DNA from 4 places in the Bacteroides sedimenti genome. Region 4 is predicted to be linked to each of the others. Evidence: riboswitches for the same ligand, from Rfam matches in the RefSeq annotation. Region 4 holds a riboswitch; each other region holds the start of a gene.
What was found. A riboswitch is a leader RNA that binds a small molecule or an ion and turns the genes downstream of it on or off. The one in region 4 is predicted to bind cobalamin.
Positions count from the first base shown of each region.

Region 1: linked by a shared signal. The riboswitch ahead of accC (acetyl-CoA carboxylase biotin carboxylase subunit) and the one ahead of ABWU87_RS01530 (DUF4465 domain-containing protein) in region 4 are both predicted to bind cobalamin.
Region 2: linked by a shared signal. The riboswitch ahead of ABWU87_RS02825 (DUF4465 domain-containing protein) and the one ahead of ABWU87_RS01530 (DUF4465 domain-containing protein) in region 4 are both predicted to bind cobalamin.
Region 3: linked by a shared signal. The riboswitch ahead of ABWU87_RS14610 (anaerobic ribonucleoside triphosphate reductase) and the one ahead of ABWU87_RS01530 (DUF4465 domain-containing protein) in region 4 are both predicted to bind cobalamin.

Region 1 covers NZ_AP028055.1:3,650,084-3,655,731, forward strand. Annotated here, with positions in the region: gene ABWU87_RS14525 (hypothetical protein) at 1-334, shown strand, start outside; gene ABWU87_RS14530 (metallophosphoesterase) at 412-1,260, shown strand; gene nadD (nicotinate (nicotinamide) nucleotide adenylyltransferase) at 1,248-1,826, opposite strand; gene gmk (guanylate kinase) at 1,861-2,427, opposite strand; gene ABWU87_RS14545 (YicC/YloC family endoribonuclease) at 2,429-3,304, opposite strand; cobalamin riboswitch at 3,372-3,568, shown strand; gene accC (acetyl-CoA carboxylase biotin carboxylase subunit) at 3,685-5,199, shown strand; gene ABWU87_RS14555 (biotin/lipoyl-containing protein) at 5,214-5,648, shown strand, end outside.
Region 2 covers NZ_AP028055.1:730,344-735,991, forward strand. Annotated here, with positions in the region: gene ABWU87_RS02815 (DUF5074 domain-containing protein) at 1-465, opposite strand, end outside; gene ABWU87_RS02820 (TonB-dependent receptor plug domain-containing protein) at 467-2,479, opposite strand; gene ABWU87_RS02825 (DUF4465 domain-containing protein) at 2,492-3,241, opposite strand; cobalamin riboswitch at 3,312-3,518, opposite strand; gene ABWU87_RS02830 (hypothetical protein) at 3,797-4,207, shown strand; cobalamin riboswitch at 4,421-4,623, opposite strand; gene ABWU87_RS02835 (sensor histidine kinase) at 4,682-5,648, opposite strand, start outside.
Region 3 covers NZ_AP028055.1:3,666,676-3,672,323, forward strand. Annotated here, with positions in the region: gene nrdG (anaerobic ribonucleoside-triphosphate reductase activating protein) at 1-11, opposite strand, end outside; gene ABWU87_RS14610 (anaerobic ribonucleoside triphosphate reductase) at 215-2,602, opposite strand; cobalamin riboswitch at 2,768-2,953, opposite strand; partial or broken gene ABWU87_RS14615 (amino acid permease) at 3,258-4,895, opposite strand; gene trhA (PAQR family membrane homeostasis protein TrhA) at 5,144-5,648, opposite strand, start outside.
Region 4 covers NZ_AP028055.1:405,667-411,314, reverse strand. Annotated here, with positions in the region: gene ABWU87_RS01535 (glycosyl hydrolase family 95 catalytic domain-containing protein) at 1-1,227, opposite strand, end outside; cobalamin riboswitch at 1,677-1,889, shown strand; gene ABWU87_RS01530 (DUF4465 domain-containing protein) at 2,150-3,415, shown strand; gene ABWU87_RS01525 (hypothetical protein) at 3,620-4,570, opposite strand; gene ABWU87_RS01520 (PqqD family protein) at 5,323-5,648, opposite strand, start outside.

The DNA of each region.
Region 1 (5,648 bases), 510 kb from region 4:
AAAGATTTTGTCTGATAATACCTTTAGTGGCAAGATAATTGCAAAGGAAAACTGTCAGAATGATTATCGTTTGTTTATTAAACTTGATTCAAAAACGAGAATACCGGATTTCATAGATGCTTCTTCATTTTATTTTTCCGATCATTATAAATATAAGTACTTCAAATGCACTGATTATAAATATAATGGTTATAGTGTAAGTTTCTTAAATGGAGTTATGAATCTGAAAACATCTAAAACTTTATATTATTATTCCAGATTAGGAGATATTATGGAAAAAGATTCCTGCTCTGATTCTATCAGAGTAAATAAGCGAAAGTTTTTTTATTTCTGACGATTGCACGGTCATCGTATATAAAATAAGATAAAACAAGGTATCTTTGCCTCTGATTGGAATCGTATCATATAAATATGAAAAGATGCATTTTTACATATATTATTTTAATAGGATTGGCACTGACATCCTGCTCCACCACAAAGAATCTTTCGCGGCGGGGGGCTCAGCATGTAAAAAGGTATGAGTTCTCTCATCAGGATCTTCCGAAAGCATTCGATGGGTTTCGTATTGCCTTTATTTCCGACTTGCATTATAAGAGTGCGTTGCAGGAGAAGGGATTGGTAAAGTTGGTGCATCAGTTGCAGGCTGTCAATCCCGATTTGTTGCTGATGGGTGGAGATTACCAGGAGGGTTGTCAGTATGTGAAAGAGCTGTTCGACCGCCTGTCGGAGGTTCACCCTCAATATGGTATTGCCGGAGTATTGGGAAACAATGATTACGAACGTTGTCACGACGAGATTGTGACGGAAATGCAGCGGCACGGCATGCGGGTGCTAGAGCATCTTTGTGACACGATAACCAAAGAAGGGCAACGGATAATTGTTGCAGGGGTGCGTAATCCGTTCGATTTGAAAATCAATGGCGTTTCGCCCACTCTTGATTTGAAGCCGGAAGATTTTGTTGTTTTGCTAACCCATACACCCGATTATGTGGAGGATGTGGATGTTTCGAATACTGACCTCGCTCTGGCAGGGCATACGCATGGCGGGCAGATCACTTTGTTCGGGATTTATGCTCCTGTAACTCCTTCTCATTATGGCAGGAAGTTCCTGAAAGGGAAAAAGAAAACATCGGCTAAGGTGCCGGTGATTATTACCAACGGCATTGGCACTTCGTCGAAGAACATCAGAATGTTTGCGCCTAGTGAAATAGTAGTGATTGAACTGCGTTGCAAGAGTCCGGAATTCCACTACAAAAAATAGCCCTCTTCCTTGATTTTCTGGTAAACAGCCGGATGCATAAAATAGCGGATGTCCTTTCCGCTTTTAATGCCATCTCTAATAAAGGTGGAACTAATGTCTATTTCGGGCACGTTGGTGAGTTTTACCGAAGGAGGAAGTGTGCTTTTATCTATGGTTGAACCGGGGCGTGGATAAATCCAGATTTCATTCTCGTTAATGATTCGCTGATAATCTCTCCACTTATCAAAAATAAGCCAGTTATCTCCGCCGATGATGAGAATGAATTCCCGGTCGGGATAGGCTTTCTTCAGTTTGTCGATCGTATCGCAGGAGTAAGAAGGTTTGGGCAGGTGGAACTCAAAGTCAGATGCAAGGAATTTGGGATATCCTTCAATGGCCAGTTTTACCAGCTCCAGACGAATGTTGTCGTCCAGAAAGTCGCTTTCTTTCAACGGGTTTTGCGGGGTGACTAAAAACCATAGTTCATCGAGCTCCTCGAACTCGCAAATATAATTTGCCAGTGCGAGGTGCCCGATGTGAATAGGATTGAATGTTCCACCGAATATACCCGTCTTTATTTTCTTCATATCAGAAAAATGATGATATCCCTGAAAAAGGGAATTATCTATTTAGGAAGTCTTGGATTACCTTAAGTGCTTTGTTACGTGCCTCTTCCAGATTGTCGTTTATTATCACGACATCGAACTTATCGGCAAAACTTAGTTCGAATTCCGCTTTTGCAAGACGATTTTCGATAACTGAAGGCTCGTCGGTTCCTCTTCCTACAAGACGCTCACGAAGCACTTCCATGGAAGGGGGTTGTATGAATACAGAAAGCGCGCGGTCTCCGTAGAAATTCTTGATATTACATCCGCCAACCACGTCGACATCGAATATCACATTCTGACCGGCAGCCAGCTGTTTTTCGACTTGTTCTTTCAGGGTGCCGTAGAAACGGTCTTTGTACACCTCTTCGTATTCCAGGAATTCATCGTTGTTGATTCGCTGACGAAACTCTTCCGGTGAAAGAAAGAAATATTCCACTCCATGCTGTTCGGTCCCACGAGGCGGACGGCTGGTTGCTGAAATTGAAAAGGCAAGTTTAAGGCCCTGTTTCAACAGGTAGTTAATCATGGTTGACTTGCCAGCCCCGGAAGGTGCTGAAAATATAATTAACTTTCCTTTCATATTACATTACGTTTAAAACTTGTTCTTTGATTTGTTCTAGTTCGTCTTTCATCTGAACCACTATTTTCTGCATCTCCGCATTGTTGGATTTGCTTCCGAGGGTATTGATTTCACGCCCCATCTCCTGAGCGATAAAACCTAGCTTCTTTCCTTGTCCGCTGCCCTCTTCCATTGTATTGATAAAGTAGGTCAGGTGGTTGGCTAGTCTCTGCTTCTCCTCATTGATGTCCAGCTTCTCAATATAATAGATGAGTTCCTGTTCAAGGCGGTTCTTATCAAAATCTACACTGGCTGTCTTTTCCAGTGCATCCATGATGCGTGTCTTTATCTTTTCTATACGCTCTGCTTCATGTGGTGATACCGACTCGAGTAATGACCGGATGTTCGCAATTTTCTCCCGGAATTTCTTTTCCAGAGCCGAACCTTCCTGTTTGCGGAAGTCTACCAAGTGCTGAATAGCTTCTTGTACTGCTTTGTGTGCCTCTGCCCACTCTTCCTCAGAAAGCTCCTGAGTCTCCATCTTGGACATCACATCGGGCATGCGAAGCAATATTTTAAACCAATCGTTCGGCATCGGAATTTCCAACGCATCAGATAGCTGTCTGATTTGTCTGTAGTAACCTTCTACAACAGCTGCATTGATTGGAGTAACCACATCTGCATCGCTCTTGTCTATCCAAAGGCTGAAATCAACCTTGCCTCTTTCAAGCGATTTTGCTATTTCATTACGTATCTCCATCTCCTTTTCCCGATAGGCAGGAGCGATACGTGTTGATAAATCCAGAGCTTTACTGTTGAGTGACTTTATTTCAACGTTAATCTTCTTGTCAACCAGGGTGATAGTGGCTTTCCCGTAGCCGGTCATTGATTGTATCATAGTTGGTAAATTTTCTGCAAAAATAATGTTTTCTATCCAATTATGTCTCATAATTCTTCAGAATTGTTACCTTTGCCCCCGAATTGGTTTGCTGTTGTTTATCAACGATAGCAATTAAAAGGGAATCGGGTGAAAATCCCGGACAGGCCCGCTGCTGTGAACCTCTGTAAATCATCCTGATAAAAACTCTTGCCACTGGCTGTTGCCGGGAAGGCGTTCAGGATGGGAGTAAGTCAGAAGACCTGCCAATCTGTTTCATGTTTATCTCCTCGTGGAGTGGGAAATGAACCTTTGCGTACTAAAATCTGTTTTTGAAGGAATTTAATAGTAATTGTTCTGCCTTATTGGCGGAATGAATTGTTGTACCAAATATCTGAGAAATGATTAGAAGAATCTTGGTTGCTAACCGTGGCGAGATTGCGGTGAGAGTTATGCGCTCCTGCAGGGAAATGGAGATTGAATCGATTGCGATTTTCTCTGAAGCCGACCGGACGGCAAAACATGTCTTGTATGCTGATGAAGCCTATTGTGTAGGTGGAGCAGCATCAAAAGACAGCTATCTGAATGTAGAAAAAATCATCGAAATTGCCAAAGCTCATCAGGTGGATGCAATCCATCCGGGCTATGGTTTCCTCTCTGAAAACTCCCTTTTTGCCAATCGCTGCAAGGAAGAAGGTATAATCTTTATAGGGCCTGATGCTGGAACAATGGATGCGATGGGTGATAAGATATCTGCACGTAAGCAGATGATTGCAGCTGATGTACCTGTTGTTCCTGGTACTGAACAGAGCCTGAGAGATGTGAAAGAGGCAATCGATGTATGTAATAAAATTGGCTATCCGGTGATGCTGAAGGCATCGATGGGCGGTGGCGGAAAAGGGATGAGGCTGATTCACAATGAAAGCGAAGTCGAAGAGGCTTATACTACAGCAAAATCGGAGGCACTCTCATCATTTGGTGATGATACCGTATACCTGGAAAAGTTTGTGGAAGAACCTCACCATATTGAATTCCAGATTTTGGGTGATAATTATGGGAATGTGGTTCATCTGTGTGAAAGAGAGTGCTCTGTACAACGACGCAATCAGAAGATTGTAGAGGAGAGTCCATCTCCATTTATTACTGCGGAGTTGAGGGAAATGATGGGAAAAGCGGCGGTTGCTGCAGCAAAGGCTGTGAACTATGTCGGTGCCGGAACAATTGAGTTTTTGGTGGACAAGAACCGTAACTTCTACTTCCTGGAAATGAATACCCGGCTGCAGGTAGAGCATCCTATAACAGAAGAGGTGCTTGGCGTGGATTTGGTAAAAGAACAGATTCACATTGCCAACGGCATTCCTTTGCGTTTTAACCAGGAAGATATCGTGCAGCGTGGACATGCCATTGAATGCCGTATTTGTGCCGAAGATACTGAATTTAATTTTATGCCTTGTCCGGGTGTGATTCGACAGATAACAGAGCCTAATGGTATAGGCGTTCGCATTGATAGTTATGTGTACGAAGGATATGAAATTCCGATTCATTACGACCCGATGATTGGTAAACTGATTGTATGGGCTACTACCCGTAAATATGCTATCGAACGGATGCGCCGGGTGCTTCACGAGTACAAGATAACCGGAGTTAAAACTAATATTGGTTACCTGAGAAGCATCATGGATACTCCGGACTTTGTAAAAGGTGCTTATGATACCGGCTTTATACAGAAGAATACAGGATTGCTGTTGAAAGGCATTCCTACTGACGAGGAAGAAACCGAAAATATTGCAATGGTGGCAACGTATATAGACTATCTGATGAATCTGGAAGAAAATAACTCGAATGTATCTACCGATAATCGTCCTATCAGCCGCTGGCGTGAGTTTGGTTTACACAAAGGGGTATTGAGAATCTAAAAGAAAGCAAACAAATGGAAATACATATTGGAAAAAGAACTGCTGAAATAGAACTTCTTTCAAAGGAGGGCAATAATGTGCGCCTTACCATTGATGGAAAAGAGTTTGAAGTGGATGTGGTAATGGCGGAAAACGGAGCCTGTTCTATTCTGCATAATGGAAAGTCGTACAATGCAGAGCTTATTCGTTCGGGGAATGGGAAGAGTTACAAGGTAAATACCCACTTCTCTTCTTATAATGTGGATATCGTCGATACAAAAGCAAAGTATTTGCGAATGAAAAAGAAAGAAGAGGTGCGACAGGATGATAAAGTGGTATCACCAATGCCTGGGAAAGTGGTGAAAATACCTGTGAATGAAGGTGACCTGGTGGCTGCCGGAGAAACAGTGCTGGTTATTGAAGCCATGAAAATGCAGAGTAATTATAAAGTGACTTCCGATTGCTATATC
Region 2 (5,648 bases), 320 kb from region 4:
GCATGCATAGGCTTTATCCTTATAAAAGGCAAAGTAGCGGGGCTGACGGGCAATTCCTTCTTCGTTTATCAGAGGAATCTGTTTTAGCGAAACGCAATCGGAGGCATTCAGTACCTCTATCTGACTGGATACGTTTACCGCACAGTAAAGTTTGGAACCGTAACGCTGAAGGTCGTTGGCGGTATCGCCCAGCTTCCTGCCGTTCATCATCTTGAAGTAGTCGAAGCTAGTCTTGTCGCTTCCTCTTTTATCCTGATCCTGGAACGAGATCATTTGCCCTTTCCCGAAGTCGTAGCAGGAGAGGGTGCTGTTGTTCATGTTAAACAACCCCTCGCAAAGAATATAGATTCCCTTTGTTTCCGTTTCCATAGGGTGATCGCCCGTTTCTTGCCATACGATGGTGTCGTCGCAGGCGCACATCAACAGCGAAAGTAGGAGGATAATATGTAGAATACTTTTTTTCATATCAATAAATCAAACGTATGCTTCCGCGGAACTGTCGTCCCGGCATCGGGTAATTCTGTACTATTTCATATTCCTTATCGAAAAGGTTGAGCACCTCTGCCTGTGCGGAGATGGAGCAGCTCTTCATTTTGAAGGTTCTACTCAACGAAGCGCAGTGTTCCGTGTAACCTTCCAGACGATATTCCGGGGCATTGTACTGGTTGGAAAACCGTTCGCCGGCAGCTATCAGTGTATAGGCAATGTTTACCCACGGCATTTCCAGACTGAGTCTGGCCGATCCCGAATGACGCGGAGTGTATGGTATCTGATGATTATATGTCACCTTATCGGGCATGTTGTATTTATCTGTTTTATCCATGGCGCGCTGATAGGTATAGTTTCCGGTAGCGGCCAGTCTGATCTTGTCGCTGCAACGGAATGCCGTCTCCATATTTGCTTCCATTCCCCGGATGTCAACCCGTCCGATATTGCGCATGCTCCATACAAACAGATTCTTTGTGGGTACAGCTACAATCTTATCGCTAACCCGGTTATAGAAACCGTCGACCGACAAGGAGATGTATGGAATAACGTGGTTAAATTTCTTAATCCAGCTCAGGCCGGCATTGAATTCGCTCGCCTGTTCCGGCTTGAGCGACCGTGTGCCTATCGTTCCGTAATAGAGATCGTTGAAGGTAGGCAGACGGAAAATATCTTTGTAAAGCAGTCTCGCCCGCAGATCCTCGTTCTTAAACAACTGGTAGGAGAAGCTTACAGAGGGAGAGAAGCGGTTCCGGTTATCGGCAGCCGTTCCGGTTCTTACTGATTCGCGGGTTAAGGTAGAAAGTATGTGAGCCGTTGCGGTGAGGCGGTTGTTCACATACTTGGCAGCCAGCGCATTGAGCAAAGTGAAGCGGGTAGGGTAGACAAAATTGGTAAGGTCTGCCCTCATGGTATTGATACTTCCATCATTGGCCAACGATAAGGAGAGATTAGAATTTGCACGATACATGACGGTTCCCGACAGATAATATTCGTTCTGATAATAATTATTTCGGGTAACCGCATTATAAGTGGCGTTGTCCGGATTATCATACCTGTTGTAGCCCCAGTTGAACTTACCGTTCATCAAGAGGCTCCAACGATTGGATAATTGGTTTTCATAATTTGCCTGGACAAAGAAATTCTTGTCTTTCAAACGCTCCTCGGCACGTGCGTAATATAATTTGTTAGAAGGCAGACCTCTGTCCGAGAAGTAGTAATAAGCCTTCAAACTGGCCTTCTGCCTGTCGCTGAAACGGGCAAACAAGTTGGCTTCTGTCTTCACCGTTTCAATATCCGAGTTAAGACGATGCAATCGCTCCGTGGCGGTTCCGTTAAGCTGAGTGTAGGGATAGTTGCCGTCGGCATGCATGTAGTCTGCATGGAAGGAGGAAGACAACACCTCGTTCCACTGGTTGTCTAGATGAAGACTCGGATTATAAAAGCCAAAGCTACCCCCTTTAAAGGTAGCGCTGGCATTTATATTTTTCTGAGTAAGTACGGGTGCCGGACTCTTTATATTCAGGACACTGGCGGCAGAGAAGAGTCGGGCAGGCTGAAAGATGTTATCGTTTTGCCCGCTGTTCAAACTAATCTCTTCAATATTATCCAGCGTTAGCTTTCCAAGGTCCACTTGTCCCGTTTGAGAATCGGTAATAGAAATCCCGTCGTAAACCACGGCTGTGTGGTTGGCTCCCAGACTTCGTACCGAGATTGTTTTTAGTCCGCCGATGCCGCCATAGTCTTTTACAACCACTCCGCTGAAAAACCTGACAGCATCCGAAACCTGTAATAACCCGGACTGTTTTAATTGATTAACATCAAGCACCTGAAGCGGAGTAGTGGAACGAAGTTCCTTCTCCTTTTTTCTCTCCTTTACCACAACTTCCTTAAGGGTATGTACACGTAAGGAATCTGGTTTTTGCGCCTGGACAAGCAAACTTGTGCAGAACCAAATGGATAAAGAGATTATTATGCTTCGAGTGTATGACATTTTATTTTCAGATTATAATTCGATTGTGAATCCGTCCATGCAGAAATAGGCAGGAGTATTCATTCCGAAATTTCCGTTATCAGTTGAAGATAGGCTGAATTTAACTTCAGCAACTTTGCCAAGGGCAGAAAGGTCCATCCATGTCCATTTATCAAGCAGAACCTTTTTCCCGTTGCGGTAATCTGCAAGATAAATTTCGGCAGTGCCTGTTGTGTTACCTTTATCATCTAAACCAGTAACAGTAAGTTTAAACCAGCTGCCATCCTTAAATGGTTTTGCGTAACCGTCACCATTCAATATAGATAAATAGGCATAAGTACTGTTGGTTACATACATACCTTTCACGGTATGGCTGGCGTTTCCTGCAAAATGGAACTTGTCGGTTGAGTACTCACTTGGGTTTACAGTCATATATGTTGCACTGGTTTTACCGCTACCGGTGATTGCACTGTTGTTAGTATATCCCGCAGTTTTTACATCAGTCTTATTGGTATAGGTAAATCCCCCTCCAAATGTATTAAAGCTTGTTGTGTAGCTATCGAAAACGAAATAACCTGTCTGGTCAACAAATGTGTTTTTATAAGTCCAGGCCCCTGCCGGCTCTTCTTTAAATATCCCGGTAAATTCAGTTTCGGGCTTGTCTAGTTTTCCTTGTAGGTTAAGAACAACGGTTGTGCTGTTTACAATGGGCGAATTGTCGTCGCTGTTGCAACTACATAGTACCACCACGGTAAGCAGCAATAGAGAATAGATCTTTTTCATCTTGTCTATCAGTTTAAATAAGTAATAAAATGTGTTTTGTTATGTGCTAAGCTCATTCCTCGTAAGCTTTATACTGTCATAATGCACGGTAGGTCTTCTGACTTGTTTCCGTTGGAAAGCGCCTTCCCGAACTAATTGTTCAGTGGTATTGAGTGGTTGCTTACAACGTTATAATGAAACTTACAGCAGCGGGACTGTTCAGGATTCTCACCTGATTCCCTTTTAATCACTTCTTCGCTACGGGAGATTTTGTGAACCAATGCGCGGCAAAGTTAGAAAGAAAATCTATAAACACAATAAACTTTTGATTTAATTCTACTCTTATGCCCGTTATTTATCTGACTAATAATGAGAAACTAGCTGGTTATTGCCGCCGAATTAGTATCTTTGTTTAGACGACTTATTGTTAGGGTCATGTCCCTTGATGTTTAGGGTCATGATGCCATGAGTATAGCCTCATAAGGCTAATAAGCTGGGGTCGCGACCCTAATAATAGTTCTTCGATAATAAAGTAATAGTATAAAGTAATTAATCTGTTAATCTAAAGAGGAAGAAATGGCAATTCGTTACAGCGTTCACACCAATACTTTGAAGAATGCAAAGACTGGTGAAGACAAAAAATCTGTTTGGGTAAGTGTAAAAAGTAGATCTAACTATAGGATGGAGGATTTGGTCAGGGAGCTAAGTGGTGGTTCGCCGGCTAAGAAGGGCGAACTGATGAGTGCGTTTATAAGGATTGCCGCTTGCATTGAGGAAAAACTGAAAGATGGGCACAGTGTTACCATTGATGGATATGGTACGTTCCAGCTGACAGTGCAGGTTAAAGAGGGGAAAGAGAATAGCGATTTCCGTGCCGAGTCAGTGGAATTGAAGAATGTGATATTTAATGCCACCAGACAGGCAAAGAAAAGAATCAACGCTGCCGGGTTTGAACGTTTCAATGAAGATATTCATCCCAGACGATAAATAAAAAAGAAAACCCGGGCGAATCACTTCGACCGGGTGTCTTTCAATAAACTTGGCAGAGTTTAAAGATTATATACTATTTGTCATAAAGTTTTCGCCTGTTAGAGTAGAAAATATTCCTTCACCCTTTCAGCTACATAATTGGTTATGGAAATAATATAACCGGAATGATTATCATTCGGCTACGTGGTTCAACGCTTTATCCTCGAAAGCTATTGAAAAGCATGCATGGCAGGTCTTCTGACTCTGTTTCCGTTTGCAGGCACCTTCCCGAACATTCAGTTCAGTGGTAGTGAGTAGTTGCCAGCAACGTTTTGTTGAAACTTACAGCAGCGGGACTGTTCAGGACTTTCACCTGATTCCCTTTTCATCTTTTGCCCGATAGGGCTTTAGAACCAATGCAGAAGCAAAGATACATATTTATTTTAAACAAAACAGGATTGCGGAAGAATAAAATCTTCGCAATCCTGCTTTTTAATTTTTGGCGAGGGTGAATACGAACTCCAGTCCACCGCCTTTATTATTTTTGGCCGAGATGTTTCCTCCGTGTATAAGTATGGAGTTCTTCACGATGGCAAGTCCCAGCCCGGTACCGCCTATCTTTCGCGATCGTCCTTTGTCAACCCGGTAGAATCGTTCGAAGAGCCGGTTCAAATGTTCCGGTGAAACGCCTACGCCTGTATCCGAGAAACTGAAGTAATAGAATGTTTCATCTTCTCTGAAGCATTTTATTGTGATGGAAATATCGGTTCCAGCGTAAGAGATGGAATTATCCATCAGATTGCGGAAGATGGAATAGATGAGCGATGCGTTTCCGCGGATATACATATCTTTTTTCAGCAGGTTATGAACGGAGATGTTTCTCATTTCAAGCTCCAGAGATACCTCATTAATTATATTCTGTACCAGTGAATTTACTTCCACCTTTTCCATGTCGATCATGTTGCTTGCCTCATCTATTCGGGTAAGAACCGAAATATCCCTTAGCAGCCTGGTCAATCGGTTGCTTTGTGCATAACATCTTTCTATGAAAGTATTGAATTTGTCTTTCGGCAGGTTCGGATTGTTGACTATGGTTTCCAGATATCCTTGGATACTGCTTACAGGAGTTTTCAACTCATGAGCAATATTCTGCGTCAGCTGCCTTTTCATGCGGTGCTGTTCCTCTTCCATAGTCACATCATTAATTGAAACTTCAAAGCTGAGGTCCTGGAAAATGATACATTCAACAATAAAGACTCTTCCGTTTTTCTCAATATTAAGAGAGAGGCGTCTCTCCTGATTTCCCGGTTTTGCCGGTGCATTGTTTATAAATTCGGTAATCTTCTGTAGCTCCGGAATTGAGAATACCTCTTCCGCGCTTTGAAGATTGACATCCGATATCAGGTTGCTATACTGTGTAAAGAGACTGTTGACAAGAATTTCTTTTTTTTCGGCATTG
Region 3 (5,648 bases), 500 kb from region 4:
TGTTCCTGCATGTTTCTTTTCTTTGTGAGGAGATTGATCGCTGTTGGAAGTCTCCTTTAATATGTCGCTTTATTTGCCCGATGATGAATTCTATTGGGCTTTTAGTTCGAATTGTCAGTTGTTTTTTCCGGATATTCATTATAAGACCGTTTTCCAGATAGTTATTATCCTATCCGGGAAACGATTTTGTTTTTATATTCCGAGGCGAAAGTTGTTAGTGATGTTTCACCCTGTCTCTTTCCTCAGCTCGTTTGGATGAATTCCATGTGCTCAGGTCACCAGTCAGGTATCCGGTGATTCTGCGCATTCTGAATACATTCTCGCTTTGGCATACTGGGCATTTTTCGTATATCACACCTTTATAACCACAAGCGTTGCAGGTGTCTACCGGGTGGTTTATTGAACCGTAACCAATACCTTCGTCGTGCATTACCTTCACTATCTTGGCAATTGCTTTCACGTTTTTCTGAGCCTCTCCATCCAGCTCCACATAAGTGATGTGCCCGCCACGAGTAATTGCGTGGAATGGAGCCTCTTTTTTAATCTTTTCCAGAATACTGATTGGCTCTTTTACATCTACATGGAAGGAGTTGATGTAATACTCCCTGTCAGTCACACCTGGAATCAGGCCGTATTTTCTCCGGTCCATTCGGGTGAATCGTCCTGATAAACCTTCAGCCGGAGTAGCCAGCACCGAGTAGTTCAAACTGTATTTTGCTTTGTATGCATCGGCAACCTTGTTTATCTGCATGATCGCCTCATAAAGCGTATCCCATGCTTTTTGGCTGTGGCTGTGACTCTCTCCGTAGAGTGCCATCATTGCGTTATGTCCTCCTATAAAACCGATTCCCAGTGTTCCGCTGTTTAGCACATCGCCTACTTCGCCGTTTGGTTCCAGTTCTCCTCCACCTTTCCACACATCATTTCCCATCATGAAGGGGAACTGGCGGGCAAGTGCAGTGCGTTGGTACTGGTAACGGGCATACAGCTGATCGGCCACTAGCTTTGCCATGTCTTGTACCGACTTGAGAAACGCCTCTTTACTCTCTTTTTCCAAAGCATCCTTATTGGATGTCTCCAGCAGATTCTCTGCTTTTATTTTGGCTTCTATGGCCAAACGCGGCAGGTTGATTGTTGTAAATGAAAGATTTCCTCTTCCTAGTGAGCTTTTTTTTCCATTCACATTTTCGAATACACGTGTACGACAGCCCATTGTTGCCAGCTCATAGCGGTAACGTTTCGGGTCTTCTGCTCTCCATAGGTCGTTCACATTATAGGGCGCATCCAGGAACATGAAGTTCGGGAAGAGCGCCTTTGCTGTAGTTTGACATGCTTTCAGGAAAAGGTCGAAGTTAGGAGCACTGAATCTGATTTTTCCACTCATAGCTCCTTCAAAATCGGACATCGCTTTCAGATAGTCCTCTTCAGAGTAGGAAACTCCATCCTTTATCTTAAAGATTTGGATAGGGAATACCGGCACTTCTCCTCGAGTACCCAGTCCCTCCATGGTGGTGCTTAGCAGTTCTTCCATTACCAATCGTCCTTCGGCTGAAGTATCTGTTCCATAGTTGATGGAGCTGAATACCACCTGATTGCCACCTCGTGAGTGCATGGTATTCAGGTTATGGATAAATCCTTCCATCGCCTGATGGGTATCTTTGCGAGTAGAAGAGTAAGCCTTCTCGATGATTCGGTTAAGTACCTCTTTCTTTAGATTAACCCGTAGACTGGTCATTGCCATGCATAACATCTCCCGGTGGTAATCATCCGGTTTGATAGAAGTAATGTGTTCTCTTACTAGTGTTTTTATTGATTTCTCCTCCGGTGCTTCTCCGTCCATTGATAGGTGAAATCCCAGAAAAGAGGTAAGGTGCTTCTGAAAAGACTTCAACACACCTTTTGCCATAAAAAAGTCGAATGCCGGAATCGACTGTCCGCCATGTTGTTCGTTCTGATTGGTCTGGAAGATAATCGTTGCCAGTGTGGCATAGCTCTGAATGGATTGAGGAGTACGGATGCTGCCATTCTTAGTACGGAACCCCCGTTCAAAGAGATCGTCCATGTCATACTGAATGCAGGTTGTTGTCTTTGTTGGATAATAATCCAAATCGTGTATGTGGATGTCTCCCATCTGGTGAGCAGTAGCAAACTTTTTCGAGAGAAGATATTTATAAGTATAATCTTTAGTCACCTCGGAAGCAAATGTCATCATCTGTCCTGCCGGAGTGTGGCTCGACATGTTAGCATTACTGAGGTTTACATCATTCTTATCGATGGCCACAATGCCATCCATGATATGTTTAATCTGAGTCTTTTTATCTCGCTCGGTATTTCTCCATTCACGGTATATAATGTATTTCTTTGCAACCTCGGGGCGTATTTTCATCAGTTCTTTTTCAACCAGGTCCTGAATCTCCTCCACCGTAATTGTCGAGGTGGCAAAGTTTCCGATTACCCGCATGGTTACATCAGCTATCAACTTATCTTCGTCGACAATACCTGTCGCATTGAATGCTTTCGTAATTGCATTCTTGATTTTACTGATCGAGAAATCTTCCTTCTTCCCGTCTCTTTTGATAATACAGATCTCAGCGTAGTTCATAATTCTTTTTTTGTAAAATTTGTGATACTAGTAAGTTATCACATAAGAAAACATTGCTGTGGAAGTGGGTGTAGAATAGGGCGGCATGAGACCTGCGCCTGAAGGATGACTCATCCTGGCGTTTTTCCTGTTCTTTTTGCTTTAACTCCCGAAAGCATAAGATTTTCTATGTGTTTAGTCTTGGCAGGTCTTCTGACTTATCTCTCCCTTGAAGTGCCTTCCCACAAAGAGTTGCAGTGGCTTATACCCAAGTTCTTCAAGAATCACAGCAGCGGGTACTGTTACCGGATTTCACGGTATTCCCTTTTTCTCCTAAAGCATTGCTTTGTTACCAAAACTGATACAAAGATAATGTATAATCCTATATGTTGTTCTGTTCAGAGATGTTAATTATGTAAGTTTTGGAAAACTTTTTTTTGAAATATCTCTGAAAAGTTTACCATTTTAGATAACTATTAATTCATAATGAATGGGTTAAACGATAAAAAAAAGACCATTCAGAATCTAAATTCTGAATGGTCTTTTGTCGAGTATATAAAAAGATTTTTTTCTCAACTTATTCTCTATCCGATTTCCCGGTAACTTGTTCTCTGTTTACAACTTTCTGGTAGAATAATCTCATTTTCCCGAATGCCGGATTCAATATAAAATCTTTCTTTAATAAACGCATGCCGAATATGAACATATGCACCACCGAAAAGGAAAGAGCTGAGAATAGCAGGAACTTGCTGGACTCCCATCCGGCTGTTACCTGATGCCAGAATCCCGCCAAAATCAGTACCACGGATAGTACGATTACAGTTATGTTCAATACATTCTGCCCTGGTCGCTCTTCCTTATAAATAGAACCAATCTTACTGTTCTTCATGCCATATGCTGTGTAGATGTCCAGTCCAATCAGCATCCATAGAATCAAACGAATCCAAGTGTCGGCCGGGAGGAAGACCATCATGAAAAGGCAGGTCAGCACTCCGCAGATAGGAACAAATGGAACCAATGGTGTTTTGAATGCTCTAGGGGCATTCGGCATTTTCTTTCGCAAAACAATAATACCTATACAAACCAGGATAAAGGCCAGAAGAGTACCGATACTGGTCATCTCGCCGGCCACTCTCGAAGGAATGAATGCCGCAAACAGACTGACAAGTAGCAGGAATAGCAGGTTGCTCTTTGCCGGAGTGCGAAATTTTGGATGGATATGCGAAAAGAACTTGGGCAGAAGTCCGTCTTTGCTCATGCTATAGAATACTCGGGTTTGTCCCATAAGCAGTACCATAATAACCGATGAATATCCGGCTAGGATGGCCAGGATAATGGCACGATTCAGCCATGGATAATCGGGGTGAATCAATCCGTCGGCGCCGGCATGTCCCATATGTTCGATGGCGATGGCTACCGGGGCTATTCCGTCATGCCCTTTGAACTCCGTGTAATTAGCTACTCCGGTCATCACGTGAGCAAAGAGAAAGTACAATACTGTGCAAATTAGAAGTGATATCAGAATACCGATGGGCATATCCCGTTTTGGATTTTTTGCCTCCTGGGCAGCGGTGCTCACAGCATCGAATCCAATGAAAGCAAAGAATACAACAGCTGCTGCCCGAATAATCCCTGTCCATCCGTAAGCACCAAATGTTCCTGTATTTTCGGGTATATAAGGAGTGTAGTTTTCCAGATTGATGTATTTCCATCCCAGAAAGATAAAGATAAGAACCACCCCAATCTTTAGCGATACAATAATGTTGTTGAACCGGGTACTTCCTTCGGTTCCTTTGATTAGAAGCAGACTCATCAGAACGACAATAAACACTGCCGGCAAATTGACAATTCCCCCTTCCCACGGACAGGCAACCAAGCTCTGAGGGAGGTGGATACCGAAGCCATCAAAGAACTTTATCACATAACGACTCCAGCTGATGCTGACGGTTGCAGCTGCTACAGCGTATTCCAGCACCAGGTCCCAGCCTATAATCCAAGCAATGAATTCTCCCATCGTGGCGTATGAATAGGTATAGGCACTTCCGGCTACCGGAATCATCGAGGCGAATTCTGCATAGCATAATCCTGCAAAACAACAGCCAATGGCTGCAATTAAGAAAGAGATTGTGATAGCGGGTCCAGCCATTTCGGCTGCTACTCCACCGGTTATCGAAAAGAGGCCGGCTCCAATGATGGCACCCACTCCTAACGCAACAAGCTTGCCTGGGCCTAAGGTTTTCTTTAGTGAATTACTGTCAGTCTCGTTTGCCTCTTTCAGCAAACCATCGATTGATTTTTTAACGAATAAATTCATGCTACTCTATGTTCTAGAAAATAATTTTGCAAAGATAGAATTTATTTCGTCGAATTATGAAAGTGGTATAAAAATGTGGTATTTTCTTTTAATATTTATGTTTTATTTGGTATTAAAGTTTCATATTGATACGATTTAAACGTATTTTTATTAATGAGATTTACTGGAAAAAGCATGGCTCTGTCAGAGAAAAGAGTGATTTCCCTTGCAGAGCCATGCTTTTGAATATTGAATAAGGGCAGAAGTAATTACAGAATGTTGTAAATTGCCATGATGTGGCACACGCTTCCTCCTAAAACAAACAGGTGGAATACCGAGTGCATGTAGCGAACTTTTCTCCAGGAATAAAACAGTGCACCGATAATATAGGAAGCTCCTCCGGCTATTATCCAGTAAACTACATTCATGGAGCCCGTCAGTGATAGCGAATCTATCAGGGGCTTAAAGGCCACAATGATTGTTCCACCCATAATAACATAGCAAATAGTTTCCAGATTGCTGTGATCCTTAAGCCGGACAAAGCTCAGAATGAATCCCACGATGGCTGCCAGCCACACGAAAGTGAAGAGAGACCATCCCCAAGCTCCCGATTCCCGGAGCACCACCAGAGTGATAGGTGTATATGTTCCGGCAATATGTAGATAGATAGCTCCGTGATCAAACTTTCGAAGCAACTTTTTCCTGCGTTCATTAGTACAGGCGTGATACCAAGTGGAGGTAATGTATGAAGATAGCATCCCCAACAGGTAGATG
Region 4 (5,648 bases):
ACGATGTGTAAAATCTTTAGAGTTATCTTTGATTTTCCAGAGCCAATCGGTAAAAACAGATGATTCTTCCAAATGATTAGAGCTATATCCAGGCCAGTAACTCAACTGTGTGTTTAAGTCATTGTGGAAATCGCCTCTCCAAGGAGGCGTTTGTCCATTATCTGCCGTCCATATAGCCTGTAAAGAGATAGGCGGTGCATTCTTACGTGAAGAGGCTCCAAATTTGTATTGCTCTAAATACCATTGTTTTTCTAAAAGCGGATCGGGAATAGAAATTTCTGATTGCGCCCAATAATTTTTCCACCAAGCAACGTGTTGCTGCAATGCCTTCTTGTAGCTAATATGAGATGATTGTTCCAATAGTTGTTGTGCTTTCTTGGACTCAGAATACCATGTGCCCTTTGATGTTACACAAAAAGAGCCTTCCAACGTTGAGCTATTAAAAGTGTTCCAAGTCAGTGCAATTTCGTAAGAAACTTTGCCCCAGGCTTGTTGGTGGTACACAAGAATATTCTTTTTAGGGTGCAGGATTATTCCTTTTTTATAGCCTAAAGAACTGAGCGGTCTTACACTTTTAGGCATACTAACATCCAGATTCGTACTTTCTTCGTAAGATGGTACTACCAACAGAGGAATCAGTTCGCTTGGTAAGTTCTCAAAAATGAAACGACCGGAATTGTCAGCGGCATGAATAAAGAATTGAGCCTTAACACCATTTTTCCAATGAATGTGACATACCGCCCGGGCTACGTCTAAACGAACTTGCTCTATCTCTCCAAGTGGTTTAATGCAAAACTCTATTCCTCCGGCCGGTATTTTAGTGGGGGCAGGATCTAGCCGACTACGATCATCGATCAACGATTGAACAGGCTTGAGGTCTTTCTTGTGAATAATTTGTTCGCAAACGAAGCGATACGAATAGTTTTTTGATTTCTCAAACTCTTTAACCGGGCGTAGATCCCAAAGGTCGGCCCGGTCAATTCCAATGCGTAAATTATCTCCTTTTTGCCATATCAAGGCTCCGATAATGCCATTACCCAACGGAATAGCCTCATCCCACACTGTAGGCAGAGATTGAAACACCAAGTCATTTATTGGTTGTGGTAAGTTGGAGACGATTCTGGTCTTGAGCGAGTCCTCTTTAATGAAACTGTAACTAACTTCTTGTTCGTAAATAGTTTTTTTATCAATTGATGAGGGTAACAAGAGATTTGTCTGTGTCTTCATGCCATATGAAACTTGCCAACAAAAAAACAGGCATCCAATGATTCTTATAGTTTTAAAACTTGAAATAATTTTTCTTTTCATATAAAAGATTTATTTTACAATGTATTTTATTTAGACTAACATTATGCAAATGTAGGCCGAGATTGACCTTTACAATATACTTTTTTAGTACAGATTTCATTCAAAATCATCCGAATTAACGATTATTTGAAATGATTGAAGGCAATTATTGCATTTTACCCATCTACTTGGCACAATATTCGCGTTGTGATTTTGGCTTATACATTTTCATAATTTCATCAGTCGCACCAATAACTATTCACATTTTTAAATTCCATATAAGAGACCTTCTTTCCAAAAACAACAGCTGATTGATAAAGTAATGACAAGATTAGAAACTTACAAAAAATGGGAATAATCTTTTTTCGTTACATATATTATACATATATTTGCATTGCTAATAATTTGGTGTCGCATATTCCAAATTTGCTTCGGAACATGCGATGAAAAGGGAATCAGGTGAAAATCCTGAACAGACCCGCTGCTGTAAGCTCCGCTAATGCGTGCTGAACATACTTTAGCCACTGATTCGTGAAAACGATTGGGAAGGCGTTCAGAACACGGGAGTAAGTCAGAAGACCTGCCATATTATATTGTTATAAGCTTCGGGAATAGAGCTAAAAACGGCACGTACTGACTTGTATTGTTTCATTTTTTTTCAAGTTCTCTTTTTGTACTTGTCATTTTATTTGTCGTCCGGTTGTAAATCTGACGAAAAGATGTCTTGTTTATTCAAGGCACTCCTGAACGATCCGCCTGTAGATTAAAAAATCTCCGAAAGAAGCTTATGTAGCAATAGTAAAAGTAGCTAACAGTACTTATTTACAAATAATCATTAATAACCAATTAAAAAGATTTTATTATGAACAAAAGTATTTTACTAGCGCTAACATTTCTCTTATTAATCACAAATGTTATAAATGGACAGACGGTTAACGGCAGGACTGCAACTTTTGATAATTTGTCCCTCGACCCTGAAAGTCGCTGGTGGGGAGATAATACAAGTAGCAACTACCAATCTGTATTTCAAAGCGGAGCTTATGTGTTCACCAATACGCTGGTAGAGAGTTATAAAACCTGGGGAGGATTTGCCTATTCCAATCTCACATCAACTTCGTTTGAACCATCCGATTTTCTTAATCAACAGTTTCGGTCGGCAGTGGGACACGGAGTAGATAATTCTAAAAATTACGCAGTAGTATATACATTTGGAGCCAGAACACGAGTAACGATCTCAGACATGCCTAATGGAGAACAAATCAGCGGTTTTTATATTTCCAATTCTGCCTGGGTGAAGTATGTTTCCGAACATGGTACCGGAATGAATTCTACCGGACAATCGGATGCAAATACCCCATTTGGGGTAGGCGATTGGTACAAGATTACCGCTAAAGGCAGCAACGGCAAATCGCTGGATTTCTACCTTGCCGATTATCGTTCCGAGAATCCTGACAATCATTACACACTAGATTCCTGGCAATGGTTTGACCTTCGCGAACTCGGAATCGTGAAATACATTGATTTTAAAGCAGATGGCACGAGAAAGAATGCTTCAGGTTCCACTATCCCACTCTATTTTTGCATGGATAATTTTGGTGGAGAAAGAAATATAACTCCTGCTGATAAGCAGAATATGCATCCAAACACCTCGTTTACTTTATCGCTCGGTTCATTATTCAACCTTATTTCGCCAGCTTCCGGTTCAGAAATTCAGTATGCAACTTCAAATCCTGTATATACCATTACCGATGCACCCAATGCCACTTATGCCACAGCTACCATTAATGCAGATAACCTGCAGATAAATTCAGCTTCGGAAGGCACAACTTCGCTTGTTGTTAGCCGGACTGTTCTGGGTGTGACAACATTTGTCCGGATTCCGGTTGATGTTACACTCTCTACAGAGTTAAAACAACCAAAATTACAGAGTATTATTTCTCCGAATCCTGCTTCAACCTTTACCATTCTGAGCTTAAGCGGGAACGTAACAATCTACTCTATAAATGGGGTTAGAGTATATGAAAACGCCAATTACGAAGCCAATACGCTAATAAATGTGAGCAGTTGGGCAAATGGCGTGTACTTTGTAAGAATGAACGGGCAAACAATAAAATTAATAAAACGATAGAGTTTGAAACTTATAAAAAGAACCATATTCAATCCACAATAGAGATTGAATATGGTTCTTTTAAAGCTCTGAAGTTAATTAAAAACGAGATTTGTACCTTCTTTCTTTAAAAATCAAGATGTTTGTTACAGTTCTTTATATGAACAACAATTCAACTATTCAGCAACCCGAAAACAACTGAAACAAACTATATAGCTATAATTATCAGAAATAAAATCTGAATCCGGGAAGAATAGTAATTCTGGCAATGCCGTTAGCATTATCTTCTGTTGAAGAATATACGTTTCCAAGATTATCTTTCATATCTCCCAGTTGACTGGTAACAGCTCCGATAGATAATCCTATGCCCAGATGTTTAGTCAGCATATATTCTGCACCGAAATCAACGCTTATTCCAACCCCGCTTGCCCACATATTGTATCCGTTGCTTGCCTTTTCATCGTGCCTGAAATAACCGATTCCGTATTTACCTGCCAGCATCCATTTATCTCCAACCATCCAACGTCCGCTCACAAATGGAGCAATGTAGGTTGAATTGAAAGAATCGCTTCCACCATAGAAAGATACTGACGAACGGAATCCGGAGTAAATGATACCAACTCCCCATCCGCTCTTGAATGAATGCTCATATTCAAATCTCCAATCGGTTCCGCTTCTAAGTTGAGAGGCAACCGCGCTACTGAAACCATCTCCGTCATTATAAATATCACTGTAAATATAGGCATAACCCACACTAGCCGAGAAGGTATTTCTAGGCACTATGCGCTTATTAACCATTATTTTAGATGGTACAAACTGGTTTAAATGCTTATTAACCAGCAAGGAATCGTTTATTATCTTACTGTCTAAAAGCAGCATGGTTCCGGAAATCTGATGGCAACTGCTCCATACAGATGGTTTTGAGTGTGCGGTAATCATCAATCCATTGCCTCCGTTCTTCGACACTTCATTTTTAGCAAAAGAAAGCACTTCATCATATTTGCATTTCGTTGTAAAACCGCCATCTCGCACATTGACATGTCCTATTGTAGTGGCAGAACCGGGAACTGTATCGCCTATATTATAAACAACTACGGAATCGGGCGACACGATAGCCGGGTACGATTTTAGTATTTGTGTTGTTATCCGGGGATTGCATGATGTTACAACAATCATGAGCAGAAGTAATAAAAAGCCATTTTTTTTCATAGAGTCATTTAAATTAAAAAATAAATTATTTTAGTTTCACGTGTTTTATTTCAATATAAAATAAATTCATAATTATACAGGATTGATAAACTGAGAAATTCGCCACCTATATATTGACAAAATTAGCCATATTCATGTCATATCAAACAGTTTATCTATATTATAAAATATGACATGCATCAGATTTAATTAAAACCTGTGCGAATATAACAATTAAAACAAACATACCAAGTACAATATAACAGATTTATATTAATATTTTATTATGCTGTTATGCATCACACAGTAAAATAGCACCTCGATTTACTATAATCATTGCATTCAGGATGAAAAAAATGAGAAAATTGATTGCTAAACATTAAGGATACTGCTGCAGGTAAGAACAAGTTAAATAAAAAACAACATAATTAAATAAGAGAAGCAAGGCTGAAATGCAGAAAGAAACTCCGTTACTGGAGTAAGTGAAAGAGTATAATAAACTGATTCCTGTTGGCTATAATTATTCCCTAACCTATGCAAAGTTGACAGACTCGTATACTACCCCGATACAATTTGTCTTCATGAAATGTAGCGTCTGAAACAGGTGATGCTGTAATTTATATAGAGTTACCTCCCTGCTCTTCGCCAAGATTATCGGAAACAAGCTTTTCATAAAAAGCAAAGAAGCTGCCCAATCGCTTGAGCAGCTTCTTTTTTCAATTGCAAAATGGCTCTATTTTTTACATAGCCGTTTTATACTTTATAAACCCGTTTCTGTACAGACTGGCAATGTAGGTGGTGATACGGTATTCGTAGTTTTCTTCCTGACCGAAGTGTTCGGCCAGCAGCTCCGTAATCTCTTTCACCGTGCGGTTGCCATCTATCAAATCCCAAACAGCCGTTCCATGCTCTTCGAGCCGGATATGTATATTGGCCGATTTTCCTCTCGGCACAAAATACTTCTGCATAAACTTATTTCGGAAGCGGGGAAATACAACCACCGATAGGCCATCCTCCTTTTCCGTTGTAATATGCTCGCTGATGTATGGAATCACATCAAACAGGT